2 regions of the Nocardioides sp. NPDC004968 genome follow, and region 2 is predicted to be linked to the other one. Evidence: predicted binding sites of a transcription regulator. Region 2 holds the regulator's gene; the other holds the start of a gene.
The links. The regulator HrcA, encoded in region 2, represses chaperone genes, less so after heat shock. The targets are predictions, from matches to a motif close to TTGGCACTCGNNNNNNNCGAGTGCCAA.
Positions count from the first base shown of each region.

Region 1: groL (chaperonin GroEL) is a predicted target of HrcA. The motif match lies at 2,439-2,465, and genes of this name have one in related genera.

Region 1 covers NZ_JBEXJF010000030.1:46,124-60,865, reverse strand. Annotated here, with positions in the region: gene ABZU72_RS22095 (alpha/beta fold hydrolase) at 1-440, opposite strand, end outside; gene groL (chaperonin GroEL) at 640-2,274, opposite strand; gene ABZU72_RS22085 (GNAT family N-acetyltransferase) at 2,487-3,032, opposite strand; gene ABZU72_RS22080 (M1 family metallopeptidase) at 3,060-4,394, opposite strand; gene ABZU72_RS22075 (Pls/PosA family non-ribosomal peptide synthetase) at 4,396-8,238, opposite strand; gene ABZU72_RS22070 (YciI family protein) at 8,367-8,732, shown strand; gene ABZU72_RS22065 (YciI family protein) at 8,729-9,064, shown strand; gene ABZU72_RS22060 (DUF6596 domain-containing protein) at 9,079-10,311, shown strand; gene ABZU72_RS22055 (AMP-binding protein) at 10,329-11,897, shown strand; gene ABZU72_RS22050 (AMP-binding protein) at 11,986-13,590, shown strand; gene ABZU72_RS22045 (helix-turn-helix transcriptional regulator) at 13,691-13,939, shown strand; gene ABZU72_RS22040 (HipA domain-containing protein) at 13,932-14,742, shown strand, end outside.
Region 2 covers NZ_JBEXJF010000004.1:40,683-55,424, reverse strand. Annotated here, with positions in the region: gene ybeY (rRNA maturation RNase YbeY) at 1-195, opposite strand, end outside; gene ABZU72_RS07035 (PhoH family protein) at 192-1,133, opposite strand; gene ABZU72_RS07030 (winged helix DNA-binding domain-containing protein) at 1,324-2,376, opposite strand; gene ABZU72_RS07025 (Gmad2 immunoglobulin-like domain-containing protein) at 2,392-2,853, opposite strand; gene ABZU72_RS07020 (16S rRNA (uracil(1498)-N(3))-methyltransferase) at 2,913-3,656, opposite strand; gene dnaJ (molecular chaperone DnaJ) at 3,663-4,856, opposite strand; gene hrcA (heat-inducible transcriptional repressor HrcA) at 4,894-5,928, opposite strand; gene ABZU72_RS07005 (hypothetical protein) at 6,126-6,398, shown strand; gene ABZU72_RS07000 (DUF3097 domain-containing protein) at 6,418-7,266, shown strand; gene ABZU72_RS06995 (PspC domain-containing protein) at 7,274-7,468, opposite strand; gene hemW (radical SAM family heme chaperone HemW) at 7,568-8,779, opposite strand; gene ABZU72_RS06985 (MFS transporter) at 8,874-10,091, shown strand; gene ABZU72_RS06980 (GNAT family N-acetyltransferase) at 10,184-10,891, shown strand; gene ABZU72_RS06975 (error-prone DNA polymerase) at 11,011-14,430, opposite strand; gene ABZU72_RS06970 (DNA polymerase Y family protein) at 14,443-14,742, opposite strand, start outside.

The DNA.
Region 1 (14,742 bases), on a different contig from region 2:
ACGACGTAGCCCTCCCGCGCCAGCCGGTCCTGCTCCCGCTTCAGCCCCTGCCCGGTGACGTAGATGTCGGTGTCGATGTGACCGTGCGCGAAGACCACCCCTGGGAACGGACCGGCGCCCCGCGGCCGGAAGAGCACCCCGGTGATCGTCAGCGGACCGCTCGGGTAGCTGACCTCGAAGCGCCGGTACGCATCCGTGCTCCCCGACTCCCGCAGCACCTTCACCTCGCCGCCCGGGAAGTCCTCCCGCATCAGCTGCGGGAGCGAGACCTTGTCGGCCACAGGTGGGAGCGTCTCCGACGGGCTCGGAGAGGGTGAAGAGGGTGGCGCCGAGGTCGACGGTGTCGCTGCGCGGGACGAGGGAGCAGCGGCCGGCTCACCGCCGCATCCAGCGAGAAGCACGGCCGAGATCGCCAGCGCCGACATCGCCTTCGGGCTCATGGCGTCGAGCGTAGCCCGGTGTCCGTGATACGACGGGACGCTTTGGTCGGTCTACCCGCTGGTAACGGACAAGAACGTCCCGTCGTACCTCCCGGCGGCGGCCGGAAAACGACAAGTGCCCCCGCCAACCGGCGGGGGCACTCGCGTGTGCTCTAGCGAAACGGACTCAGCTGTGCTGATCGCTTCTTCGGCTTGCGCCTCAGAAGCCCATGCCGCCCATGTCACCCATGCCACCGGTCGGGTCGCCACCAGCGGCGGCCTTCTCCGGCTTGTCGGCCACGACGGCCTCGGTGGTGAGGAACAGCGCGGCGATCGACGCGGCGTTCTGCAGCGCCGAGCGGGTCACCTTGGCCGGGTCGATGATGCCCGCGGCCAGCAGGTCGACGTACTCGCCCGTGGCGGCGTTGAGGCCGTGGCCCTGCGGGAGGCCGGCGACCTTCTCCGCCACGACGCCGCCCTCGAGGCCGGCGTTGATGGCGATCTGCTTCAGCGGCGCCGAGATGGCGGCCTTGACGATCGAGGCACCGGTGGCCTCGTCGCCGTCGAGCTCGAGCTTCTCGAAGGCAGCGGCAGCGGCCTGGATCAGCGCGACACCACCGCCGGCGAGGATGCCCTCCTCGACAGCAGCCTTGGCGTTGCGGACAGCGTCCTCGATGCGGTGCTTGCGCTCCTTGAGCTCGACCTCGGTGGCCGCGCCGACCTTGATGACGGCCACGCCGCCGGCCAGCTTGGCGAGGCGCTCCTGGAGCTTCTCGCGGTCGTAGTCGGAGTCCGACTTCTCGATCTCGGCGCGGATCTGGTTGACCCGGCCCTCGATCTGACCCTGGTCGCCCGAACCCTCGACGATGGTGGTCTCGTCCTTGGTGATGACGACCTTGCGGGCCTGGCCGAGCAGCTCGATGCCGGCGGTCTCCAGGGAGAGGCCGACCTCCTCGGAGATGACCTGACCACCGGTGAGGATCGCGATGTCCTGCAGCATGGCCTTGCGGCGGTCACCGAAGCCCGGAGCCTTGACGGCGACGGACTTGAAGGTGCCCTTGATCTTGTTGACGACCAGCGTCGAGAGAGCCTCGCCGTCGACGTCCTCGGCCAGGATGACCAGCGGCTTGCCGGTCTGCATGACCTTCTCCAGGACCGGGATCAGGTCCTTGACGCTGGAGATCTTCGAGTTGACGATCAGGATGTACGGGTCGTCGAGGACGGTCTCCATACGCTCCGGGTCGGTCACGAAGTAGGCCGAGATGTAGCCCTTGTCGAAGCGCATACCCTCGGTCAGCTCGAGGTCGAGCCCGAAGGTGTTCGACTCCTCGACGGTGATGACGCCTTCCTTGCCGACCTTGTCCATCGCCTCGGCGATGATCTCGCCGACGGTGGTGTCAGCAGCGGAGATCGAGGCGGTAGCAGCGATCTGCTCCTTGGTCTCGATGTCCTTGGCCTGCGCGAGCAACTGCTCGGTGACGGCGTCGACGGCCGCCTCGATGCCGCGCTTCAGGCCGGCCGGGTTGGCACCCGCGGCGACGTTGCGCAGGCCCTCGCGGACCAGCGCCTGGGCGAGAACGGTCGCGGTCGTCGTGCCGTCACCGGCGACGTCGTCGGTCTTCTTCGCGACCTCCTTGACCAGCTCGGCACCGATCTTCTCGTAGGGGTCCTCGAGCTCGATCTCCTTGGCGATGGAAACACCATCGTTGGTGATCGTGGGGGCACCCCACTTCTTCTCGAGCACGACGTTGCGGCCCTTGGGACCGAGGGTGACCTTGACGGCGTCGGCGAGGGTGTTGAGACCCTTCTCCAGACCCCGACGGGCCTCCTCGTTGAAAGCGATGAGCTTCGGCATTGCTCCTGCGATCCTTCACTTGGGAAGTTCGTTGGATCCGGTCCGATGGGTTGCCCGCGACGGACGACGCCACTCCCGGCAGAACCCTTCCCTGCCGCTCGCGACGCCTCAACGTCACCGGTCCGGTTGTTGTCACTCTCATGGTAAGAGTGCCAGCCTCATGTTTAGCACTCGACCCCTGCGAGTGCAAGAAAATCCCAGGATGGCGACGGTCAGAGAGGCTTCGCGAGCTCGGCGAACTCGAGGTCGTCACGCAGCGGGCGGCCGAAGCGCTCATCGCCGTAGGGGAACGGCTCGAAGCGTCCCGTACGCCCGAACCCGCGCCGCTCGTAGAACGCGATCAGGTCCTCGCGCTGACGGATCACAGTCATCCGGATCTCCTCCGCGCCCCACTCGCGCGCGATCCGCTCGGCCTCGGCCATGACGGCCTTGCCGACGCCGGCCCCCTGCAGCTGCGGCGAGACGGAGAACATGCCGAAATAGACGTACGCCTCTCGCTTCTGCAGCTGGCAGCAGGCGACGATCTCGCCCGGCCGCTCGGCGCCCGGGTGTGTCTCAGCCTCGGCGACGAGGAGGCGGGATCCCGGAGCGGTGATCACCTCGCGTACGCCCTCGGGGTCGGTGCGCTGCCCCGCGAGCAGGTCGGCCTCGGTGGTCCACCCGGCACGGGAGGCGTCGCCGCGGTAGGCCGACTCGATCAGCCCGACCAAGGCGTCCACATCGGAGAAGTTGGCATCACGGAAGGTCAGCTCAGGCACGAGCCCCAAAATACGACAGAGCGACAATCAGGCGGGCAGGTCGGGCAGCGCCGACCGGCGCAGCCAGGCGTCGAAGAGCGCGGTGAGGTCGCGGCCGCAGACCTCGGCCGCGAGGGCCTCGAAGTCGGCGGTGGTGACCGATCCCCCGCTGTGCCGGGCGATCCAGGTGCGCAGGATCTTGAAGAAGGGCTCGTCGCCGACGGTGCGCCGCAGTGCGTGCAGGGTGAGCGCTCCGCGCTTGTAGACGCGGTCGTCGAACATGTCCGCGGGACCGGGGTCGGCGAGGACCAGGTCCTGCGCGAGCGCGGACAGCCGACGGTGATGGTGGCGGGCGTGCTCGCCGCACGCGCGACCCCCGGAGGCGTCGGACCACAGCCACTCGCTGTAGCAGGCGAAACCCTCGTGCAGCCAGATGTCGCGCCACTCGCGCAGGGTCACCGCGTTGCCGAACCACTGGTGGGCGAGCTCGTGGGCCACGAGGCGTACCTCCGACCACTCGCCGGTGAGGTGGTTGCGCCCGAAGGTCGACAGCGACTGCGACTCGAGCGGGATCTCGAGCTCGTCGTCGGTGACCACGACGGAGTAGGAGGCGAACGGGTAGGGCCCGAAGACCGAGGTGAAGTAGGCCATCATGTCCCGCTGCCGCCCGAAGGAGGCCTCGAACCCGGCGGTGGCGTCGACCGGGTACGCGGCCCGGATCGGCACCCGGCCGCCCGGCCCTTCGCTCGTCGCGATGTCGACGACCCGGTAGCGCCCGATCTGCACCGTGGCGAGATAGGTCGCCATCGGCTCGGCCTGCCAGTAGCGCCAGGTCTCCCCACTGCCGCGGCGTACGCGGGAGGTCAGCTCGCCGTTGGAGACGACCGCATAGCCCGGCGCGGTGGTCACGCTGATCGCGTAGCGGGCCTTGTCGGAAGGGCGGTCGTTGCAGGGGAACCAGGTCGGCGCACCATGCGGCTGACCTGCGACGATGACACCGTCATCGAGCTCCTCCCAGCCGGCGTCGCCGTGGTGGGACAGCACCACCGGGCGGGGCTTGCCGGAGTATCTGACCGTGACCACGAACTCCTCGCCAGCCGCGATCCGCGAGCGGAGGTTCAGCACCAGGCGGTGGTCGTGGTGGGACCACTTGGCCGGTGGGCGGCCGTCGATCGCGACCTTCTGCACCCGCAGGTAGGCGAGGTCGAGGACGATGCGGTTGATGTCCTCGACGGCGACCGCGCGGATCGTCGCCGTGCCCGCGAGCCGGTTGCCGACCAAGTCGTAGGTGAGCTCGAGGTCGTAGTGGGTCGCGCTCCACGACGGATCCCCATGACCAGGAAGGTAGGGGTCGGCTGCGGGGAGCTTCGGCACGGCGGTCATGTTAGGGGGCCGCCTGGTCCCAGGGACCGATCGGGTTGCCGATCCACAGGGTCTTGTCGGGGAGGCTCTCCCCGCGCATGACCAGCGAGACCGGGCCGACGACCGCGTGCCGGCCGATGGCCGCGGCGGGCAGGATCACCGAGTTCGGCCCGAGCGTGGCGCCGCGCCGGAGGACGACCTCGTCGAGGGCCAGGACGCGGTCGTGGAACAGGTGCGTCTGCACGACCGTGCCGGCGTTGACCGTGGCGCCGTCGCCGAGCTCGACGAGGTCGGTCTCGGGGAGCCAGTGGGTCTCGATCCACACGCCGCGGCCGATCTTCGCGCCGAGCGCTCGGAACCAGAGGTTGAGCACCGGGGTGCCGGACACGGCGCCGGTGAACCAGGGTGCGGCGAGCACCTCGACGAAGGTGTCCGCCAGCTCGTTGGCCCACACGAACCAGCTCCACAGCGGGTGCGACCCGGCCCGGATGCGGCCCACGAGCAGCCACTTCGCCGCGACCGTGATTCCGGCGGCGACCGCTCCGGCGACCGCGAGCACCGGCCCGGTGACCAGGATCGCGACGAGGAGGTCGGTCGCCTCCCAGACCCGCACGAGCACGTAGCCGACGCCCGCGTAGAGCAGCACCGCGAGCGTCTGCGGCACCAGCCGGGCCAGCTCGACGAGCGCCCTTGCGATCTTGAGGCGTGTCGGTGGGTCGTAGGTGCGTCCCGAGTCGGCCTCGCCGGCCGCCCGGCGCAGCGGCGCCGGCGGCGAGCCGAGCCAGCTCTCCCCCTTCTGCGCGCGTTTGCGGCGCGGGGCCGCGCTGAGCACGGCGACCAGGGACGCCTTCGGCACCTTGCGGCCGGGCGCCGCCATGCCGGAGTTGCCGACGAAGGCGCGCTTGCCGATCTTCACCCGCTCGACCCGCAGCCAGCCGCCGCCCAGCTCGTAGCCGCCGATCAGGGTGTCGTCGGCCAGGAAGCTCTGGTCGTTGACCTGCGTCAGCCCGGGGATCATCAGGACCGTCGAGGCCTCGACGTGCTTGCCGATCTTCGCCCCCAGCGCCCGCAGCCACAGCGGCGTCAGCGTCGAGGAGTAGAGCGGGAAGAGCCACGTGCGTGCCTCGTCGAGCACCTGCATCGTCGACCAGACCGCGACACCGGCCAGGCTGCGTACGGGATGTACGCCGGGGGCGATCGCCAGACCGGCGAGCCGCACCACCGCCCAGATCAGCGCGGCCAGGGTGGCGAATCCGGCCGCCACCGCGACCGGGCTCCAGGCCAGCAGCGCCCCGATGTCGGTGTAGGAGGTGGGCACGCCGGCGAGGGCCACGCCGACGAGCATCCCGACGCCGATGGCGACCGCGGGCAGGAGCGCGAGGACGGCGGCCGCGATGCCGTAGAGGAGCATCCAGACCTGGGCCCGCGCCTCGGGTGGCTGCCACGGCCCGCGGGCTTCTCTGGCGGCGCGTACGGCCGGCGAACCCGACCAGAACTCGCCCACCGGCACCACACCGAAGACCGCCGAACCCGGTCCGACTTCGGCGTCGTCGCCGACGCGTGCGCCGGGCAGCAGTGTCGAGCGCGCCCCGACGCGGGCCCGTTCGCCCACCTCGACCTCACCGAGATGGAGCACGTCACCCTCGATCCAGTGACCGGAGAGGTCGACCTCCTGCTCGATCGAGCAGCCCTTGCCGAGGGTGAGCATGCCGGTGACCGGCGGGAGGCTGTGCAGGTCGACGTTCTTGCCCATCCGCACGCCGAGCAGCCGGGCGTACCAGAGCATCCACGGTGCCCCGGCGAGACCGTGCGCGCCGAGCTCGTCGACGGCGTGCGTCGCCAGCCAGAGCCGGAGATGGACCTTGCCGCCGCGGGGGTGCTCCCCCGCACGTACGCCGCGCAGGATGAGTCGCGCCGCGCCCGCGGCGAGCAGCATCCGGCCCGGTGGAGTCAGGAAGGCGAGGACGGCCGGCACGAGGATCCACCAGCTGAGCGAGGGCAGCCAGGGCGCCCACGGCTGGGCGAGCGTCGTCCCGAGCCCGATCCAGGTCAGCCAGCGCGGTGCCGCGAGGCAGCGCAGCAGGATCGTGGCGACCACCTGCGCGACCTGGGTCTTGAGGCGTACGGCCGGCACCTCGTGCTCGGAGAGCGCGGCAGAGCTGCCCATCTCGTCGATGTAGGTGGCCAGCGCGCCGAGCTTCGGCTGGTCGTAGATGTCGCCGAGCGCGACCTCGGGGAAGCGCTCGCGGATCAGGCTGACCATCTGGGCCGCGGTCAGGCTGCCGCCGCCGAGGTCGAAGAAGTCCGCTGCGGGCCCGCTGACCTCGGCGCCGAGGACGTCGTTCCACAGCCCGGCCAGCCAGGCCTCGGTGTCGCTGAGCCCCTCTCCCGAACCCGCGGCCGAGGCGAGCGGCCACGGCAGCGCGTCGCGGTCGACCTTCCCGCTCGTACGCGTCGGGAGGCTGTCGACCACGGCCAGCCGCGGCACCAGCGCCGCCGGCATGTCGGCCCGGAGCCGGGCGACGGAGGTGGCCTGGTCGAAGGTGTCGTCGACGGTGACGTAGCCGACCAGCAGGCTGTTGCCCGCGGCGCTCCTCCGCACCGCCGCCGCGGCCCCGACGACCCCGTCCAGCTGGAGCAGAGCGCTGTCGATCTCGCCGAGCTCGATGCGCCGGCCACCGAGCTTGATCTGGTCGTCGGCGCGCCCGCCGAAGAGCAGCCCGGCGGGATCGTTGACGACCAGATCGCCGGAGCGGTAGGCGCGCTCCCAGCCGAGAGTGGGCATCGGAGCGTACTTCTCGGCGTCCTTGGCCGCGTCCAGATAGCGCGCCAGGCCGACACCGCCGATGATCAGCTCTCCGGTCTCGCCCTCGGGGACCGGGAGGCCCGTGGCGGGGTCGACGACGGCGAGGTCCCAGCCGTCGAGCGGGAGGCCGATCCGTACCGGTCCCTCGGCGGTCAGCTGGGCACCGCAGGCGACCACCGTCGCCTCGGTCGGGCCGTAGGTGTTCCACACCTCCCGGTCGGGTGTGACCAGTCGGGCGGCGAGCTCGGGCGGGATCGCCTCGCCGCCGGTGATCAGCAGCCGGACCCTGTCGAGCGAGGACGGCGGCCACAGCGCGACCAGCGTGGGCACGGTCGAGACGATGGTGATCTGGTTGGCGACCAGCCACGGGCCGACGTCGACCCCGGACCGCACCAGTGCCCGTGGGGCCGGGACCAGGCAGGCGCCGTAGCGCCACGCCAGCCAGATCTCCTCGCAGCTCGCGTCGAAGGCCACCGAGAGGCCCGCCATCACCCGGTCGCCGACCCCGATCGGGGCGTCCTGGAGGAAGAGGCGCGACTCGGCGTCGACGAACGCCGCGGCGTTGCGATGGGTGACGGCGACGCCCTTCGGGGTGCCGGTCGACCCGGAGGTGAAGATCACCCAGGCGTCGTCGTCGGTCGACGGCTCCTCCGGCTCGCGTTCCTCGCCGGGCTCGCTCGTCGTGGTGACCCGCAGGTCGTTGGTCACGACCGCAGCGACCTGCGCCTCACCGAAGACCAGCCGGGCCCGCTCCTCGGGATCGTCGGCATCGACCGGCACGTAGGCGGCGCCCGCGCAGAGGATCCCGAGGATCGCGACGTACAGGTCGGTGGTGCCGCTCGCGATCCGCAGCCCGACCTTGTCCCCCGGTCCGATCCCGGCGGCGTTGAGCTCGGCGGCCAGCCCGTCGGCGGCCTCCTCGAGCTCTGCGTACGTCAGCAGCCCGTTGCCCGCGTCGACGGCCGGCTCGTCGGGCACCTGGGCCGCGGTGGCCCGGAAGATGTCGACGAGCGTCCGGGGCTCGGGCGCGTGCTCGCTTCGCAGCAGGGGGTCGGTCACACGCGGAGCCTTCCGGTGAAAGTTGAACGGATGACGTACATCTTCGTTCCTTCCCGGTGTCGATTTGGCCTTGTCCCACCCGTCATCCCCGATGACAGACTCAAACCGAGCGGACGAAAGGGATCACGATGACCAGATACATGGTGCTGCTGCCGACGAACGAGGCCTTCTGGGCCGAGTCGACGCCGGAGGAGAAGGCAGCCGGGTACGAGGTGCACGGCAGGTTCGCCAAGCTGCTCGCCGAACGCGGGCACAAGGTCACCGGCGGCGCCGAGCTCCATCACTCCAGCAAGGCCAAGACGCTGCGCAAGACCGGTGACGGGGTGGTGATCACCGACGGCCCGTTCGCCGAGACCGTCGAGCACGTGACCGGCTTCTACACGATCGAGACCGACGACGCCGACGACATGCTCGAGTGCTGCAAGGTGCTCGCCGAGCTCGAGACGGCGCTCGAGATCCGCGAGATCGTCGAGCACGAGGGGATGTCCGCATGAGGTACTACCTGCTCATCCCCAACGTCGAGGCCGAGTGGCAGGCGAAGTCGAAGGAGGACCGGAACGCGTTGTTCGCCGTGCACGAGAAGTTCGCGGCCCTGCTCGCCGAGCGTGGCCACACGATCTTGAAGGGGTACGGCGCAGCGCTCGCGGCTCCGTCGACGGCGGTGACCGTGCGTTCCTCGGGCGTCACCGACGGCCCCTACACCGAGGCGGCCGAGCACCTGGCCGGGCTCTACGTCGTGGAGTCCGAGGACCGCGATGACTTGGCCGAGTGCTGCCGGCTGCTCGCCACGGTCGAGTCGGCGATCGAGATCCGCGCGGCGGACTAGGGCGACCCACGGCGATGCTGGAGAAGGTGCTGCGCGAGGAGTGGGGCCGGTTGCTGGCCCTCCTCGTCGCGCAGTTCCGCCGTCTCGACCTGGCCGAGGACGGCCTGGCCGACGCCTTCGAGGCAGCGGCGCGGAGCTGGCCGGTCGACGGCGAGCCCGACAACGGACCGGCCTGGCTGCTCACCACCGCGCGGCGGCGGATCGTGGACCGGATGCGTTCCGAGGAGGTGCTGGCTCGCAAGATGCCGCTGCTCGCGGTGGATGCGGCGGTGACCCAGGAGGCGCAGCGGGTGATGGTCGACTCTGGTGAGGTCACCGACGAGCGGCTGCGCCTGGTGCTGCTCTGCGCCCACCCGACCCTGTCCCGCGAGGCGGCTGCCGCACTCACCCTCCGTCTGGTCCTCGGCGTCTCCACCGAGGACATCGGGCGGCTCTTCCTGCAGTCGAAGGCCACGATGGCGGCGCGGCTGACCCGGGCACGGAAGCGCCTCGCGGGCGCCTCGTTCGAGGTTCCCGCAGACCTCGCCGGCCGGGTCGGGATCGTCGCCGAGGTCGCCTATCTGGCGTTCACGGCGGGCTACGCCCCCGGCACCGGTCCCGATGTCGTACGCAGCGACCTGGCCGGCGAGGCGATCCGGCTGGTCCGGGTCCTTCGGTCGGTTCTCCCCGAGCCGGACCCGGAGATCGACGCTCTCCTCGCGCTGATGCTCCTGCAGCACTCGCGCCGAGCGGCCCGGATCGGGCCGGACGGCGCTCTCGTGCTGCTTCCGGACCAGGACCGCACCCGCTGGCGGACCGACGAGATCGCCGAGGCCCTCGCGATCCTCACCCCGCTCGCCCACGCGGCCCCTGCCCCCTATCTCCTCCAGGCGCTGATCGCCGCGGAGCACACCCTCGCGCCCAGCTCCGAGACGACCGCCTGGAAGCGCATCGTCGAGCGCTACGACGAGCTGCTGACGCTCCAGGACACCCCGGTCGTACGTCTCAACCGGGCCGTCGCGGTGGCCGAGGCGAACGGCGCCGGGGCCGGGCTCGAGGCGCTGGACTCGGTCGCTCTCCCGGGGCACCGGCTGCCTGCCGTACGTGCCCAGCTGCTGGAACGGTCGGGGCGTCACGAGGATGCGATCGAGGCGTACGCGGAGGCCATCGCGCTCTGCACGCACGGGCCGGAGCGGGCCGACCTCGCCCGGCGGCAACAGGCGTTGGAAGGTTTTCCACCCCATTCGCTAGACGAGAACACGTTCTAGTTGCCACACTCGGTGATGTGACCCCGATCACTCTCCCTGACATCCTCGAGGCGATGGCCGACGCCATCCCCGACCGCACCGCCGTGTTCACCATGGAACACGCCTACAGCTTCGCCGAGGTCGACGAGCGCGCGACCAGGCTGGCCAACCACCTCCTCGGGCAGGGCATCAAACCTGGCGACCACGTCGCCGTCCACTCCCGCAACCGGATCGAGTGGGTCGACGCCTTCTACGGGTGCATGAAGGCGCGGGCGGTGCCGATCAACATCAACCACAAGTACCTCCACGACGAGCTCGACCACCTCTACCGCAACTCCGACGCGGTCGCGGCGATCATCGGACCGGAGCACGTCGAGGCGGTCGCCGCGCTCGGCCTGGGCATCCCGACGCTGGTGATGGGCGAGGAGTACGACGCCGCGGTCGCCGCCGCGTCCAAGGAGCGCCCCGACATCGAGCGCAGCCCCGACGACCGCTATGTCATCTACACCGGCGGCACGACCGGGATGCCGAAGGGCGTCGTTTGGCGCCAGGAGGACATCATCCGCGCCGCGATGAACGCGAGCCGGTTCGGCGCTCCCTTCGACACCGTCGAGCAGCTCGCCCAGGAGGCTGCGGCACAGGAGTCGCCGATGGTGCTGCTGGCCTGCGGTCCGATGATGCACGGCGGCAGCCAGTGGATCATGGGCAACGGCCATGTCGCCGGCTGCACGGTCTCGCTCTACACCGAGCCGGCCTGGTCGCCCGAGACGATCCTCGACCTGGTCCAGGCCGCCGGGGTCAACTCGCTCACCTTCCTGGGCGACGCGATGGGCCGCCCTGTCGCCGAGGCGATCCTGCGCGAGCCGGAGCGCTGGGACCTGAGCAGCCTGTTCGCCGTCTCCAACGGCGCCGCCCCGCTCTCCGCGGGGGTACGCACCCAGCTCCGGGAGGCGCTGCCGGGCCGCTACATCCTCGACTCCTACGGCGCCTCGGAGTCCGGGGCGGCCGGCATGCAGGTCGACGACGGCAACGAGGGCGCGCAGGCCGCGCCGAAGTTCCAGGTCGGGATGGACGTACAGGTCTTCGACACCGACATGAAGGCGTGCGCTCCGGGTGAGACCGGGATGCTCGCGCGCACCGGGTCGATCCCGCTGGGCTACTACAACGACCCGGTCAAGACCGCGGCGACGTTCAAGGAGGTCGGCGGGCAGCGCTGGTCGATCCCGGGCGACTTCGCGCGGCGCGAGGAGGACGGCTCGATCACCGTCCTCGGCCGCGGGTCGGGCTGCATCAACACCGGCGGCGAGAAGGTCTTCCCCGAGGAGGTCGAGTCGGTCCTGCTGCGTCATGCCGACGTCTTCGACACCGCGGTCGTCGGCACCCCGCACGAGCGCTGGGGCCAGCAGGTCACCGCTCTCGTGCAGCTCCGCGACGGCGCCGTGACCTCGACCGATGCGCTCCGCGAGCACTGCCGCAGCCTCATCTCCGCCTACAAGGTGCCCAAGGACATCCTGCTCGTGGAGCGAGTCCCTCGCACGCCGGTGAGCAAGGTGGACTATCGTGCCAGCGCTACGGTCGCCGCCGAGCTGCTCGAGGCGCGTACGTGACGACCGGGTGATCCGACGTACGGCTCCGTGCCGTGCGGCGCTACCCCTGGCCCTACCAATTGGAAGGCGCAGAAGCCCTGTGTCCGCCGTGATCCCCCTCACACTGCCCGACATCCTGGAAGCGATGGCCGATGCCATCCCCGACCGCCCGGCAGTCATCACCACCGAGCGCGCCTACACGTACGCCGAGATCGACGAGCGTGCCACGCGCCTGGCCAACCACCTGCTGAGTGTCGGCCTCGAGCCGGGTGCCCAGGTCGCCGTCCACGCGACCAACCGGATCGAGTGGGTCGACGCCCTCTACGGGTGCCTCAAGGCCCGCACCATCCCGGTCAACATCAACCATGCCTACCGACGCGACGAGCTCGCCCGGACGTACGCCGCCACCGACTGCGTCGCGGCCATCGTCTCCCCCGAGTTCACCGATGATCTCGACGAGCTCGACCTGAAGCTGGACCACCGGGTCGTCCTGGGCCCCGACTACGACGCCAAGGTCGCCGCGGCGTCCAAGGAGCGGCCGACGGTCGGACGTACGCCCGGCGACTGGCACATCATCTTCACCACCGGCACCACGGGCACCCCGAAGGGTGCGGTCTGGCGCCAGGAGGACCTGATCTGGGCCGCACTGAACACGGTCCGCCGCAACGCGCCGATCCCGTCGGTCGAGGGTCTCGCCGCCGAGGCGGCCGCTCGCGACTCGGGTGTCGTCCTGCTCGCCGGCGGTCCGCTGCTGCACGGGCAGAGCCAGCTGCTGCTCCTGCGAGCGCTGGTCGCCGGTGGCACCGCGGTTCTCGACACCTCGCCCACGTTCTCCGCCGAGGCGTTCCTCGACCTCGCCGAGCGGGCCGGCGCGACCGCGATCACGCTGCTGGGCGACGCCCAGGCGCGACCGGTGGCCAAGGCCCGGCTGACCGGCAAGAAGCGCTGGCCGCTGCACTCGCTCGCCGGGGTCTCCAACACCGCGGCACCGCTCTCCGACGGCGTCCTCGCAATCCTGCGCAACGCCTTCGCCCGCCGGGTCATCGTCGACTCCTACGGCACCCTCGAGACCGGCGTCACCGGCTCCCGCGCCGACGACGGATCCCCGCTCGTGCCCGGCGAGGCGCGGTTCATGGTGGGTCCGGAGGTGGAGGTCTTCAACCCCGACCTCACCCCGGCGGCTCCCGGGGTCGAGGGTCTGCTGGCCCGATCCGGCCCCGCCGCTCTCGGCTACTACAAGGACAACGCCCGCTCGGCGACCGCGATCAAGCTGATCGACAACCGGCGCTGGACCTTCCCCGGCGACCTCGCCCGCCGCGAGCAGGACGGCTCGATCACCTTGCTGGGCAGGGCCGCCACACTCGTACGCACCGGTGACCTCGAGATCCACCCCGAGCCCATCGAGGGCGTGCTCCTCGCCCACGAGGACGTCGTCGACGCCGCCGTCTTCGGCATGCCCCATCCGCGCTGGGGCCAGCAGGTCGCGGCGCTGGTGCAGCTCGCCCCGTCGACCGAGACCACGGCTGCCGACCTGCGTAAGCACGCCCGCGACCGGCTCGGGGAGTCGCACGAGCCCAAGCTCGTCCTCCTGGTCGAGTCGGTGCCGCGTACGCCTGCGGGGACCGTCGACTACCGCGCCGCCACCGGCCTCACCGCCGACATGCTCAGCACCGGCGGCAAGGGTCCAGACGAGGACGACAGCACGAGCGAGTAGCCCCACGTCATCCCGGTGTCAGGATATCCGAACATTCCGGCAGTGTCCTGATATTCTGACACTCCAACGTTGTAAGGATAACCTGACACCGGGAGAAGATGTGGCTCACTACACGGCGATAGCACGCTCGCCCCAGGCGCTGGGACGAGCGCTTGCCGAGGTGCGCACGGCGCGCGGCCTGACCCAGGAGGAGCTCGCCGAGACACTCGGGATCTCGCGGCAATACATGGTGGGGATCGAGTCCGGCAACCCCAACCTCTACGCATCGCGCGTCTTCGAGGTGATCCGCGAACTCGGCGGCCATATCGAGCTACATGCCGAGATCCGTGAGGGCGGTCCCGATGCGTGATCCACTCGACGTATGGGCCTACGGAACCCGGATCGCCACGATGACCGAGGATCCGAATGGACGGCTGTCCTTGTCCTGGACCACCGAGGCACAGGACCGCTGGGCCTCCCAGGTCCGGATCCTGTCGGCGAAACTGACCATCGGAGTACGACCGGTCCCGGCGCTGGTCAAGGCTTACCTCGACGGCCTGCTCCCGGAAGGCAATGCACGAACGAACCATGCGATGAGCGCCGGGGTGGGCCCGGACGACACCTTCGCCCTCATCCGCTCCTACGGTCGGGATACACCTGGCGCGGCGATCTTCGTTCCCGAGGGAACCGCCGACCCCACGACGTCCGGCCACTACGAGCCTCTCGACTCGGACGAGGTCGCTCATCGGATCCGCTACGCCGACGAGAACTCACCTTCCGATCAGTTCGGAGTCACTGCAGAGTCGAGCAGCCTCCCCGGAATGGTGCCCAAGATCGCTCTCCATCGGATCGGCGAGACCTGGCAGGCCTGCAAGGCCGGAGCGCCGTCGACCTGGATCATCAAGCGCGGATCGTCTCCGGAGTCCGGAATCGCTGACGTCATCGACACCGAAGCAGCGAGCCTGGAGCTTGCCCGTCGAGTCGGGCTCACCACAGTCGACACCGAGATCCTGGAGTACGAGGACGTACGCGCGATCGCGATCTCCCGATACGACCGTGGGCCCGGCGAGGCGCGAATCCACCAGGAGGATCTCGCCCAGGCAGTCGGTCTCAATACCTCCGACCCCAACCGCAAGTTTCAATGGGGCTCGAAGCTCCCGACACTTCGCCACG
Region 2 (14,742 bases):
CGAGAGCACGTCGGTCGGGCCCTCGGTGTCGAAGTAGCGCTCGTTGAGCTCGGTGATCGTCGCTTCGTCGCCGAACTTGATCCGAAGATCGGCCTGCGGGTGCACACGCAGCTGCTCGAGCAGGAAACGAGCGAGCTTGGCGACGTGCTCGACGTCGATCTCCTGCTCGGACTCGTTGATGATCTCTGTGCTCATCTACCCTCTCCAGAGGCCCGGCCCTGGCTCTGCACGTCGTGCTCCTCGTAGGCGGCGACGATCTTGGCGACCAGTCGGTGGCGTACGACGTCGTGGCTGGTCAGGTTGTTGAAGCTGATGTCCTTGACGTCGTCGAGGATGCCCTCGACGACCCGGAGCCCGGACTTCTGGCCGTTGGGGAGGTCGGTCTGGGTCACGTCACCGGTGACCACGATCTTGGAGCCGAAGCCGAGGCGGGTCAGGAACATCTTCATCTGCTCGGGCGTGGTGTTCTGCGCCTCGTCGAGGATGATGAAGGAGTCGTTGAGGCTTCGTCCGCGGAGGAACGCGAGCGGGGCCACCTCGATGGTTCCCGACGCCATCAGCTTGGGGATCAGCTCCGGGTCCATCATGTCGTGCAGCGCGTCGTAGAGCGGGCGCAGGTAGGGGTCGATCTTCTCGGTCAGGGTGCCGGGCAGGAAGCCGAGCTTCTCGCCGGCCTCGACCGCCGGACGGCTCAGGATGATCCGGGTGACCTGCTTGGTCTGCAGCGCCTGGACCGCCTTGGCGACCGCCAGGTAGGTCTTGCCGGTGCCGGCCGGGCCGATGCCGAAGGTGATCGTGTGCTTGTCGATCGCGTCGACGTAGCGCTTCTGGTTGAGCGTCTTGGGGCGGATGCTGCGGCCACGGTTGGAGAGGATGTTGAGGCTCAGCACGTCGGCCGGCTTCTCGGTCGTGTCGGCCTGGAGCATGCCGATCACCCGCTCGACCGTCTCGCCGCTGACGCCCTGGCCGGTGCGGATGATCTGGACCAGCTCCTCCAGGACCCGCTCGATCATCGCGATCTCGCTGGGGGCGCCGTGAAGGGTGATCCGGTTGCCACGCACGTGCACGTCGGCGTCGAAGTGGGCCTCGATGATCCCGAGGTGCTCATCGGCCGGACCGAGGACGGTCACCATGTCGACGCTGTTCGGAACGACCACGGTGTGCTTGGTGGTCGCGGTGACCCCCTGGTCGGAGGTGTCGGTCGGAAGCGGACTTGGGTGTCGATCGGTCATGGATGCCCGGAGCGGGCCCTTTCTCGTCACGAGGCTGATGCGTCCATGGTACGCGGGCGCTCGGCCCCTCTCCTACTGGATAGTTCCGGCGTCAGCTCGCGAGCAGCGACTCGACGCGGGAGGTCTCCTCGGCGAGCTCGTCGCGCTCCTCGGGGGTGAGATCACGGAAGAGCTTGCGGACCTCCACCTTCCCCTCGACCGGTTTCCAGAGACCGACGAGGTGGCCGCCGGCGATGATGACCGCGCCACCACGAGCGATGCCCCACTCCTTGCGGGTGCCTTTGGCAGTGATCCGCTCGCGGTTGGCATGGGCGAGCCAGAGGTTGTCGTACGTCCCGAGCAACCGCGCCGGGGCGTGCTCCTCGCCGGTGGCGAGCGGTGCGTCCGGGACGTCGTAGAGGGTCTTGCCGGCCTCGTCGCGGTAGGTCACCAGCCCCTCGATCTGCTTGATCACCGGGCCCAGGCGGGTCAGGGACGACCAGGTGGTGATGTCGGCGGCGGTCGCCGGCCCGAAGGCGCGCAGGTAGCGGCGTACGATCTCCGGCGCCAGCGTCGGGACGACATCGTCCACGGCCACCGGCGGCACGCCCGTCCAGCGCGGGAGCAGGTCGTAGACGAGCCCGCCCGAGCCCTTCCACAGGCCTCGCGGCGGCAGCTGGACCAGCGGCAGCTCGTTGCGCGCCCGCAGGCCGAGCGCCTTGGCCGGTACGCCGGGGAAGTGCTCGACCAGACCGGCCTCCAGGGCCGCGTTGGGCAGCGCCCCGAGAGCGAGTACGTCCTCGGCCGCCTCCACGAAGCCCTCCAGCTGCGCCGCCGGGCGGACGATCTCGACCCGCTGGGTGTAGAAGTCGTGGACCGGCTGGGTCCAGGCCCTGATCAGCGCGGCATCCGCGGCGGTGTGCATGTGGATCGTCGACCGCAGCGAGGAGAGCCGCACCAGCGCGCTCGACTCGAGCTGGGCGCTGAGCGCGTAGGGGTCGAACGACTCCAGCCGGGCGGCCAGCGCGAAGAACGGCGGCATCGACTCCTGCGCCTGCAGGCCGACCAGATGCTCGATCATCTCGGCCGGGGTGAGCGAGGCCCGCGACAGCAGGTGCTGGCGGAGCAGGAGGGTCCGGTTGAGCTGCCGTTCGGTGAGGATCACGGTAGCGATGATCTCCTACTCGACGGTGATCCGGGCGCCAACCTCCTCAGAAGGCTTCCCCTCGCCGTCGGAGGTGTCGTCGGTGCGAGCGATGAAGAGGTACGTCCCGGGCTCGAGCTCGGAGACGTCGACCGTGGTCTTCCACGGGTAGAGCTTGTCCACCCAGCCCTCGGCCGTCGCGGCCCCCTCGAGCACCGTCTCGCCAGTGGTGTCGCGGACCTCCCACGGCACGTTCGCCTCGTTCGAGTTGGCCTTGCCCGAGGCCTCGAAGCTGTCCGACACCGTCGCGCCCTCGGCCGGTGCCGCCAGCGTGATCAGGCCGGAGGTACGTGGCAGTGTCGACGGCTCCTCGGACGGCTCGGCCGACACGTCGGGATCCTCGGCGACGGCGTCGTTGCTGCCGCACCCGGCAGCCAGCACGCCGCAGAGAGCAAGAGCGATCATGGCGCCCGCCGGACGCGTACGTGTGCTCCTCATGCCTCCATACTCACCCGGCATCCCCGAAGGACGAACCCACCACGCCGAGCAGTCGGCGGTCAGTCCCAGCGGCGGGTGCGGGCCAGGAGGGCGGCGCTCGCCGCTACGCCTGCCGTCGAGGTGCGGAGGACCTCGCCGCCTAGGCGGATGGTGGTGGCGCCGGCTTTCTCGAACAGGGAGATCTCCTCGTCCGTCAGGCCGCCCTCGGGGCCGACCACGACGAGGATGGTGCCCTCGTCGATGACGGGGACCGCACCGAGCGGGAGGGTGCCCTCCTCGTGGAGCACGACGGCGACGTCGGCCGCCTCGATCATGGCCACGACGGCGTCGGTGGTGGCCAGCGGCTCGACCTCGGGGTGCCACAGCCGGCGGGACTGCTTGGCGGCCTCCCGGGCGGTGGCCCGCCAGCGGGCCAGGGACTTGACCGCGCGCTCGCCCTTCCAGACGGCGACCGAGCGGGTCGCCGCCCACGGGACGATGCTGGCCGCGCCGATCTCGGTGAGCATCTCGACGGCGAGCTCGCCGCGGTCGCCCTTGGGCAGCGCCTGGACGACCGTCAGGGCGGGCTCGGGCGGCGCGTCGCCGAGGATGATCTCGTCGACGCGTACGGTCATCGACTTCTTGGTGGTCTGCGTGATCGTGCCGGTGACGCCCTCGCCGGCGCCGTCGGTGAGCACGACCTCCTCGCCGACCCGGAGGCGGCGTACGACGACCGCGTGATGGCCCTCGTCGCCGCTCACCTCGATGTCGTCGCCGACACGGGTGCCGACGAGCGACTCGACGAGGTGAACGGGAAGGGTCATCGTGGATCAGTGCCCGTTGAGGGTGTCCTTGAACCAGGAGAAGACGCCGCCCTTGTGGGCCGCCTTGAGCTGGCCCTGGACGGACTCCTCACCGCGCATCTCGGCGAGCTGGCGCAGCAGCGCCTCCTGCTCGAGGTCGAGCTTGGTGGGGGTCTCCACGTTGATGGTCACGATCAGGTCGCCGCGACCGCCCCGCAGACCGGGGACACCACGACCACGCAGGACGTGGTCGGTGCCGGACTGGGTGCCGGGCTTGAGGTCGATCTGGATCGAGGCGTCCTCGGGGTCGATCTGGTCGGCGCCCTCGCCGACGAGGTCGGCCTCGAGCGTCGGCAGGTTGAGCGTGGTGCCGAGCGCGGCCGCGGTCATCGGCACCTTCGCGGTGCAGTGCAGGTCGTTGCCCCTCCGGGTGAAGGTGGCGTGCTTGGCGACGTGGATCTCGACGTAGAGGTCGCCGGCGGGGCCGCCGCCGGGGCCGATCTCGCCCTGCTCGGCGAGCTGCACCCGGGTGCCGTCGTCGACGCCCGGCGGGATCTTGACGGTCAGGGTGCGGTGGGAGCGCACCCGGCCCTCGCCGCTGCAGTCGCGGCACGGGTCGGGGATGACGGTGCCGAAGCCGTTGCAGGCCGAGCACGGGCGCAGCGTGCGGATCTCGCCCAGGAAGGAGCGCTGCACGACCGCGACCTCACCCTGGCCGTGGCAGGTCTCGCACGGGATCGGGTGGGAGCCTTCCGCGGCCCCCTCGCCACCACAGGTGTCACAGACGACGGCGGTGTCGACCTTGAGGTCGCGGGTGACGCCGAAGGCGGCCTCGGCCAGGTCGATGTCGAGACGGATGAGGGCGTCCTGCCCGCGGCGTACGCGCGGACGGGGGCCACGCCCCGCGCCTCCGGTGCCGGCACCGGCGCCGCCGAAGAAGGCGTCCATGATGTCGGTGAACGAGAAGCCTGCGCCCTGTGCGCCGAAACCGCCCGCGAACGGGTCGCCACCGCGGTCGTACGCAGCCCGCTTCTGCGGGTCGCTCAGCACCTCGTAGGCGTGGGAGATCTCCTTGAACTTCTCCTGCGACTCGGCGTCGGGGTTGACGTCAGGGTGGTACTGGCGCGCCAGCTTCCGGTACGCCTTCTTGATCGTTGCGTCGTCGGCGTCCTTGTCGACACCGAGGAGCTCATAGGGGTCCAACGTCGGTCTTCCTGCCATCGAAGTTCGCTGATCTTCCTTGAATCGAGTCTGCTGCTCAAGCCTCGTCGAGGATCCGGGAGAGGTAACGCGCCACCGCGCGCACCGCCGCCATGGATCCGGGGTAGTCCATCCGGGTGGGGCCGACCACGCCGAGCGTGGCCAGCGCCTCGTCGCCAGGTCCGTAGCCGGTCGCGACCACGCTGGTCTGGGAGAGCTCCTGGTAGGGGCCCTCGGCACCGATCCGCACCGTGACCAGTCCGCCCGCGGTCGCCTCGCCCATCAGCTTGAGCAGGACGACGTGCTCCTCGAGGGCCTCCAGGAGCGGGCGTACGGCGGTGTCGAAGTTGTCGCCGAAGCGGGCCAGGTTGCTGGTGCCGCCGATGGAGATCCGCTCGTCGGAGCGGTGGTCGTTCATCGCCTCGATCAGGGCCTCCGCCACGGCGGCGGCGAGCGGGTCCTGCGGGGCGTCGGCGGGCGCGTCGGGCGGCTGGGCGATCGTGCGCAGCGCCTCGCCGGCGTCGGCGATGACGGCGCCGGCGACCGCGGTGTTGATCTTCGCGCGCAGCGTGGCCAGGGTCTCCTCGGAGACCTCCTCGGTCACCTCGAGCAGTCGCTGCTCGACGCGGCCGGTGCTGAGGATGAGCACGAGGAGGAGCCTGGTCGGGGCCAGCGCGACGAGCTCGACGTGGCGGACGGTCGAGCGGCTCAGGGTCGGGTACTGCACCACCGCGACCTGGCGGGTCAGCTGCGAGAGCAGCCGGGTCGAGCGGGTGACGACGTCGTCGAGGTCGACCGCGCCCTCGAGGAAGCCGGCGATCGCCCGCTTCTCGGCCGCGGTCATCGGCTTGACCGTGGTCAGCCGGTCGACGAAGAGCCGGTAGCCCTTGTCGGTGGGCACCCGGCCGGCGCTGGTGTGGGGGGCGGTGATGTAGCCCTCCTCCTCCAGCGCGGCCATGTCGTTGCGTACCGTCGCCGGGGAGACACCGAGACCGTGACGCTCCACGAGCGCCTTGGAGCCAACCGGCTCCTCGGTCTTCACATAGTCCTCGACGATCGCCCTGAGGACGGAGAGCCTGCGTTCGTTCTGCATCTGCCCTCCTATCGTCCTGGCTGCCTGGCACTCATTCCGTGCGAGTGCCAATCCTACCGGTTCGCGTCACAGGCACCAGTTTCCGGTGGCCGCTCCGCTCTGTGGAACGGGACACTTCTGTCGCCATCGAGATAGCCTTAGGTTAGGCTGACCTTAGAGCCATTCGCTGTACTGTTTCCGCCCCACTGGAGAGTCCTATGATCGCCGACGATCTGCTGGTCCGCATCACGGCCCACGCCAACGACGAGCACCAGGCGGACCTGTGCCGCTCGCTCTCGGCTCGGCTCGGGCTGCGACCGCGTCACATTGTCGGCGTACGCCTCTCCAACCTCACCGCCGAGAGCGTCGACGTATCCTGGATCGCCCTCGACGGCGGCCACCACGTGACCTTCAGGTTCCCGGAGACCGCGGCCACGCCGGACGAGGTTCTCGAGCAGCTCGGGCGCGTGCTCACCGGTTCTCGCTGCTGACTCCACTAACGTTCTCCGGATGAGCGATCGCTACGGCTCCGACGTACTGGCCGGCGACTGGCGCAAGCCCAAGAACGGGCGTGCCGTCGAGACTCCCGCAGAGCTGGGCGCGGTGGTCGAGGAGGTCGAGACCGATTTCGTCGGCGAGATCGTGCGGATCGACCGCGACCTGCACACGCTGACCCTGGAGGACCGGAAGGGCAAGCGGCGTACATTCCCGCTGGGGCCGGGCTTCTGGCTCGAGGGCAAGCCGGTCATCCTCACTCCCCCGGTGACCCGCACGGCACCCGCGAAGCCGACCCGCACCGCGTCGGGCTCGGTGGCCGTGGACAACGTCAAGGCCCGGGTCGCGCGCGAGTCGCGGATCTTCGTCGAGGGGCGTCACGACGCCGAGCTGGTCGAGAAGATCTGGGGCGACGACCTGCGGATCGAGGGCGTCGTCGTCGAATATCTGGGCGGTGTCGACGACCTCGCCGACCACCTGGTCTCGTTCAAGCCTGGACCGCAGCGGCGGGTCGGGGTGCTCGTCGACCATCTGGTCAAAGGCTCCAAGGAGGCCCGGATCGCGGAGTCGATCCGGCGCTCCGCGGTCGGTCAGCACGTGCTGATCGTCGGTCACCCGTTCATCGACGTGTGGCAGGCGGTCAAGCCGGCCCGGCTCGGGCTCGAGGCCTGGCCGAACGTGCCGCGGTCGATCGAGTGGAAGAAGGGCATCTGCCAGCACATGGGCTGGCCCCACCGCGATCAGGCCGACATCGCCCGGGCCTGGAAGCACATCCTGGGCCGGGTCAATTCGTTCGGCGACCTGGAGCCCGCCCTGCTCGGGCGGGTCGAGGAGCTGATCGACTTCGTGACCGAACCCGTCTGAGCCTCGGTCAGTAGGACGACTTCTTCGGCATGATGATCCACAGCACGATGTAGACGATGAACTGCGGTCCGGGGAGCAGGCAGGAGATGACGAAGGCCAGCCGGATCAGGTTCGAGTTGATGCCGAAACGGTCGCCAAGACCGCCGCAGACGCCGGCGATCCATTTGTCGTTGCTGGGACGGGAAAGAGTTGTGGTTGCCATGACTCCACTCTCCCCTCTCGGGCCCTCTTTACCAATCAGGATCACCCCTGATCCTTCGATCAGGACCAAGGTCCCGGACTCAGGGATGCTCAGGGATGCTCAGGGGAGCAGGTCTCGGACCACCGCGTCGGCGAGGAGCCTGCCGGTCTCGGTGAGGAAGATCGTGTCGTCGGCGACGGTGACCAGACCGCGGCGTACCTGCTCCGGGAGAGCGGCGCGGCCCTCGTCGTCGAGGGCGTCTGCCGGCAGGCCGTCGGCAAGTCTCAGCTCGAGCAGGACGCGCTCGACCCGCCGGTCCTCCTCGGCGAGGATCTCGCGGGCGTGGGCGGGGCTCTGCTCGGCGCCGATGCGGTCGGCGTACGCCTTGGGGTGCTTGACGTTCCACCATCGAGTGCCGCCGACGTGGCTGTGGGCGCCGGGGCCGACACCCCACCAGTCGCCGCCCTGCCAGTAGAGCATGTTGTGGCGGCAGCGCTGGGTCTCGTCGGTGGCCCAGTTGGAGACCTCGTACCAGGTCAGGCCGTGCTTTCGGAGGGTGGCGTCGGCCAGCTCGTACTTGTCGGCCAGGTCGTCCTCGTCGGGCATCTCGATCTCGCCTCTTCTGACCCTTCGGGCCAGGGCGGTGCCGTCCTCGACGATGAGGGAGTAGGCCGAGATGTGGTCGGGGTTGCTGGCCAGCGCGGCGTCGAGGCTGGTGCGCCAGTCGTCGATCGACTCGCCCGGAGTGCCGTAGATGAGGTCGAGGGAGACCTGCTCGAAGCCGGCCTCGCGCGCCCATTCCACGACCAGCGGGACCCGCTCGGGGTCGTGGGTGCGGTCGAGGGTCTCGAGTACGTGAGGGACGGCCGACTGCATGCCGAAGCTGAGCCGGGTGAAGCCGCCCTCGCGCAGGGCTCGCAGGTAGTCCAGGTCGACGGAGTCGGGATTGGCCTCGGTCGTCACCTCGACGTCGTCGGCGAGGCCGAACTCGTCCCTGATCGCTCCGAGCATGCCGGTCAGGTCGCTCGCCGGCAGGAGCGTCGGGGTGCCGCCGCCGAAGAAGACGGTGTCCACCTGCTTGTCACTGTCGCCCAGCACCCGGCGCGCCAGCCGGACCTCTTCGATGGCCTGGTCGGCGTACGTCTGCCGGCTCGCGCCGGGACCCAGCTCGATCGCGGTGTAGGTGTTGAAGTCGCAGTAGCCGCATCTGACCGTGCAGAACGGGACGTGGACGTAGAAGCCCAGCCCCTTCTCCCCCAGCGTGCTCAGCGATTCGGCCGGTAGTGACCCGTCGGTGGGGGCAGGGTCACCGGGAGGCAGGGCGGAAGGCACCCCTCCATTCTCAACCCCCGCGCCGAGTTGTCAGAAATGGGGTCGAGTGGGCAGTTCCGGCGGGGAGCCGGTGCTACGCCCCTAGAATCGCCGGGTGACCGTCCCGGGGTTCCGTACGTACTGGACCGCGGCGACGATCGGCGCGTTCGGCAGCTCGGTCACCGTGATCGCGATCCAGGTGCTGATCGTCTCAGTTCTTGACGCGAGCGCCACCGAGGTCGGGTTGATCAGAGCGGCGCAGTTGCTGCCGTACCTGCTGCTGGGATTGGTTGTCGGCGCACTGGTGGACCGGATGCGTCGCAAGCCGGTGCTGGTGTGGTCGAACGTCCTTCTGGCCGCGACGTTGCTGGTCATCCCTGCACTGTGGGCACTGGACAGGCTCTCGCTGTGGGCCGTCGCGGTTGTGCTGTTCTTGTTCGGGACGCTCAATGTCATCGAGTTCGCAGCGCTCCAGTCGTTCCTGCCCCGGCTGGTGCCGAGGTCCGAGCTGCTGGCCGCCAACGCGCGGCTCGACCAGAGCGAGACGGTGGCACAGACGACCGGCCCTGTCGTCGGTGGTGGACTGGTATCGCTGCTCGGTGCGCCGTGGGCAGTCCTCGTGGACGCGGTCAGCTACCTGGTCAGCGCCGTGCTGATCGCACGGGTCCCGATCGACGAACCGCCTCCACGACCGACCACCACCCGGCTGCGGCAGGAGATCATCGAAGGGGTCCGCTGGATCTACCTGCACAAGACACTCGCTCCGCTGGCCTGGTCGACCCACGTCTGGTTCCTCGGGAACAGCATGGCCGCCACGGTGCTCGTCCCGTTCGCGCTTCGATCGTTGGGACTGAGCCCGCTGACGTACGGCATCGCTCTTGCCCTTGCGGGAGTCGGTGGTCTCCTCGGGGCGCTGCTGGCCACGCGGCTCGGACATTCGTACGGCGCCGGACGGATCGTTCTTCTCGGGCGGCTGCTCACCATGGCCGCCTGGGCAGTCGTAGCTCTCGCGCCTGCGGCGTCTGCGGGCGCGACGCTGTCGTCGTCGTTCTTCGCCATTGCCGCCGGGCAACTGCTCCTGGGTTTGGGGATGGGCGTGGAGAATGCCAACGAGATGGGCTACTGGCAGGCGAACACACCGGACGAGGTACAGGGTCGGGTGAACGCCACCAGGCGTTCGGCCAACCGCACGATCGCCGTCGCCGGTGCTGTGGTCGGTGGTCTGCTGGCCGATCTGGTGGGTTTCCGGCCGACGTTGTGGCTGGCCGTCGCGGTGTTCGCGGTCGCGTCAGCGATCCTCGCCCTGTCGCCGTTCCGGTCGGCGCGGCACTGACCTTTCTCGCGCAGAGCGCAAGGCACCCGTCCATCGATCCACCTGTCGAAAAGGATTAACCGTGACTGGGGCGGTGGTGGGAAAATTCCGGCGTGTCCGTCTCGCAGCCTGATCTTCTTCTCGACGATGTTCTCGACAACCCGGTCTGGCACTCGCTGACCGGTGCGCACGCCTCGCTCGCCGAGGGCTCGGGGCTCGCCCGTCGCTACCGTCCCGACATCTCGCCCTTCGCCGCCGTCTCCGACCCGCGCGAGCCGCAGGCGTGGCGCGACCTGGCCGCGGCCGTCGGACCCGGCGGCACCGCGCTGATCACCGGCGCGGCCGGTGTCTGCGGGGACGGGTGGTCGGTCGTCGACGGGGGCGAAGGGGTCCAGCTCGTCGAGACGTCACGGGTCGCTGCCGCGCCCGACCCCGAGGCGGTGGTGCTCGGGGATGCCGACGTACCCGAGATGCTCGACCTCGTCGCCCGCACCGAGCCGGGACCGTTCGAGAAGTCGACCCACACGATGGGTACGTATCTGGGGCTGCGCCACGAGGGCCGCCTCGTCGCGATGGCCGGCCAGCGGATGCACCCGGGCGGCTGGATCGAGATCAGCGCCGTCTGCACCGCGCCCGAGGCACGCGGCCGCGGCCTCGCCAGCCGCCTCGTCCTCGCGGTCACCGCCGACATCCACGCCCGCGGCTCTCGCGCTCTGATGCACGCCTCGGTCGCCAACACCGGCGCCATCTCGGTCTACCTCGGTCTCGGGTTCGAGGAGCGGCGGCGTACGACCTTCGAGCTCTTCCGCGCGGCCGGCTAGCGCCGAGACGTCGCCCGCGTCGAGCGAGACGTCACTCGCGTCGGCCGAGAGGGCACCGGCTGCCGTCTCGGCCGACCTAACCGACGCCTCGGCCGACGTAGCTGACGCCTCGGCAGTGGTCAGTGGAAGTCGCGGGAGCGGTGGCGGGAGGCGATGGCCTTGGCCGCCTCGGGGTGGATCTCCTCGAGCGGGGCGAGGCGGTCGGCGACCAGGTTGGTGACACCGTCGTTGCGCTCGAGGATGCCGCGGATGAGCATGACCGAGGTGGAGACAGCGATCTTGCGGTGCTTCCTCCACAGGCCGGCGGAGCAGACGACGTTGAGCATGCCGGTCTCGTCCTCGAGGTTGATGAAGGTGACGCCGCCTGCGGTCCCGGGGCGCTGGCGGTGGGTGATCAGGCCGGCGACGGTGATGCGCCGGCCGGGCTCGGAGGTGGGGAGGTCGCTGATCTTCGGGAGTCCCGCCGCGGTCAGGCCGGCCCGGAGATGGGCGAAGGGATGGCTGCCGGGGGTCACGCCGGTCGCCCACAGGTCGGCGAGGGTCTCCTCGACCGGGTCGAGGCCGGGCAGCGCGGGGGTCTCGGCGGTGAATCGCACTCCTTCGAGCTGGTCCTCGGTCTCGGTCCAGCCCGCCTGCCACAGCGCCTGGCGACGGCTCGATGTGAACACCTCCAAACATCCAGCGGTCGCCAGCGCCTCGAGCTGGGCGCGTTCCAGCCCGGCGCGACGGGAGAGGTCGAGGGAGTCCTTGAACGGTGCCTCCTCGCGGGCCTTCACGATCCGCTTGGCAACGTCCTTGCCGATGCCGCGTACGGAGTCCAGGCCCAGCCGTACAGCGAAGTTGCCGTCACGCCGGTGCTCCGGGGTCGGGTCGGGGGTGCCGGGCACCCACGGGGTCTTCTCGCCGTCCAGCCGGCAGTCCTCCTTCCCGGTCGGTGACACGACGTCGACATCGAGCGGCTCCATGTCCGCGGCGGCCTGGCTGAGGACGAGGTCGGGGCGGCGTACCTCCACTCCGTGGCGGCGGGCGTCCTGGGTCAGCGACTGCGGCGAGTAGAAGCCCATCGGCTGGGCGCGGAGCAGGCCGGCCAGGAACGCGGCCGGGTAGTGGAGCTTGAACCACGACGAGGCGTAGACGAGCTTGGCGAAGCTCAGCGCGTGGGACTCGGCGAAGCCGAAGTTCGCGAAGGAGAGGATCTGGGTGTAGACCGCCTCGGCCGTCTCCTCGGCCATCCCCTTGGCGCGCATGCCCTCATAGAGCTGCTCCTTGAGCGAGTCGATCCGCTCGAGACCACGTTTCGAGCCCATCGCCCGGCGCAGCAGATCGGCGTCGTCGTGGTTGAAGTCGCCCAGGACGCGGCCCATCTCCATGAGCTGCTCCTGGAACAGCGGCACCCCGAGGGTGCGCTCCAGCACCGGCTCCAGCAGCTTGTGGGCGAAGCTGACCTCCTCGCGCCCGGTGGCCCGGCGTACGTAGGGATGGACCGCTCCACCCTGCACCGGCCCCGGCCGGATGAGCGCGATCTCGATGGCCAGGTCGTAGAAGCAGCGCGGCTGCAGGCGCGGCAGGGTGCCGATCTGCGCGCGCGACTCGACCTGGAAGACCCCGATCGAGTCGGCCCGGCAGAGCATGTCGTAGACCGCCGGCTCCTCCTTGGGGATGGTCGCCAGCGTCCAGCCCTCCCCCAGGTGCTCGAGAGCCAGGTGCATCATGTGGTCGAGCGCCGCCAGCATCCCGAGCCCGAGCAGGTCGAACTTCACAAGGCCCATGTATTCGGCGGCGTCCTTGTCCCACTGGATCACGGTGCGCTTCTCCATGCGGGCACGCTCGATGGGTACGACCTCGCCGATCGGCTCCTCGGTCAACACCATGCCGCCGGAGTGGATGCCGAGGTGACGCGGGGCTCCGTGGATCTCCTCGGCCAGCGCGAGGACCGGAGCGGGGATGCCGACGTCGTCCGGTGCCTCGACGCGGGAGTAGCCGAGATGCTTGGACCAGGCGTCCTGCTGGCCGGGGCTGTGGCCGAGCGCCTTGGCCGCGTCCCTGACCGCCATCTTCGGCCGGTAGCCGACGATGTTCGCGACCTGCGCGGCGTTGCGCCGGCCGTAGGTGTCGTAGACCCACTGGATCACCGTCTCGCGCTTGTCGGAGTCGAAGTCGACGTCGATGTCGGGCTCCTCCTCCCGGTGTTCGGAGATGAACCGCTCGAACGGCAGCTTGTAGAAGACCGGGTCGATCGCGGTGATCCCCAGGGCGTAGCAGACCGCGGATGCGGCCGCCGATCCTCGCCCCTGACAGAGGATCTTCTCGCTCCGCGCGAACTCGACGATGTCGTGCACGATCACGAAGTAGCCCGGGAAGTCCTTGCGCTCGATGACGTCGAGCTCGTGCTCCACCCGCTTACGGGCCTTCTCGACGAACTCCGGGTCGGTGGCGTACGCCTTCGCATAGCGCTCCGCGAAACCCTCCTCGGTCAGGTGCCGCAGCCGGCTCGCGGCGGTCTCGCCCTCGGGGATCCCGCGCTTGGGCAGCTTCGGGGTGGCCTTGCGCAGGTCGAAGGCGCACTCCTCGGCGATCTGGACGCTGCGTGCCACCGCTCCCGGGTAGCGCCGGAAGAGCTGGTCCATCTCCTCCCCCGACCTGACGTACGCCACCGGGCCGGCCGGGAGCCAGCCGGCGATGTCGCTGAGGGTGCGGCGCGCGCGGACCGCCGCGAGCGCGTCGGCTACGCGGTGCCGGTCGGGCGTGGCGTAATGGACGTTGTTGGTGGCGACCGCGGGCAGGCCGGCCTCGCGGGCGATGCCGGCGAGCAGGTCGTTGTCGTAGGAGTCGGTCGGATGGCCGCGGTCGGTCAGCTCGACGACGACGTTGTCGTGGCCGAACCTGTCGGTGAGGTCGCGCAGCGCCCGGGCCGCGGCGATCGGGCCGGTGCCGGTGAGGGCTTGGCGTACGGCGCCCTTGCGGCACCCCGTCAGGATCAGCCAGTTGCCGGCGCGAGCCCGGTCGGCGAGCTCGTCGAGGTCGTAGGCCGGCCGGCCCTTCTCGTCCCCGCGCAGCTGCGCCTCGGTGATCGCGCCGGCCAGCTGCCGGTAGCCCTCGACGCCCCGGGCGAGCACCAGGAGGTGGCTGCCCTCGGGGTCGGCGATCCCGTTCTGCGGCTTGGTCAGATCCAGGGACAGCTCGGCGCCGTAGACGGTCAGCAGCCGTGCCGGCCCCGTCAGCTTCTGCGCCGCCTCCGCGAAGGCGGGAGCCCCGTAGAAGCCGTCGTGATCGGTGATCGCGATCCCGCGCAGCCCCTGCCGGATCGCCTCGCTGACCAGCGCCGATGGGGAGCTCGCTCCGTCGAGGAAGGAGAAGTCGGAGTGGGCGTGGAGCTCGGCGTACGGCACCACCGGGCCCTCCGGCCCGCGCACCTCCTCATCGGTCAGTCGCTTCTTGCGCCGCGAGATGGGCGCGTCGCCGTAGGGGTCCTTCGGCGGACGACCCGACAGTCGCCGCTCCAGCTCCTTCCACGGGATCTCGGGGTTGTTCCAGCCCATCAGCCGAGCCCATCAGTCGTAGCTGGCTTCGGTGAGCCAGTGGTCGGTGTCGAAGGTGGCCAGCCAGGCGCGGCCGTCGACCCCGACGAGCTGGAAGCGGGCGACCCGCCGCCCGCCGCCGGGCTCCCACCACGCCTCGGTGACCGGCCACGGACCGGCCCAGGAGGCGACCCGCTGCCAGGGCTGGCCGGCCGAGGGGCGGTAGCGGGCGGGGTCGGCGGAGACACCTCCGCGCGGGAGCACCAGCACCTGCCGCCCGGCTTGGTCGCAGACCTCCGCCGGCCACGGTTCGGCCAGGACCCGGGCAGGCGC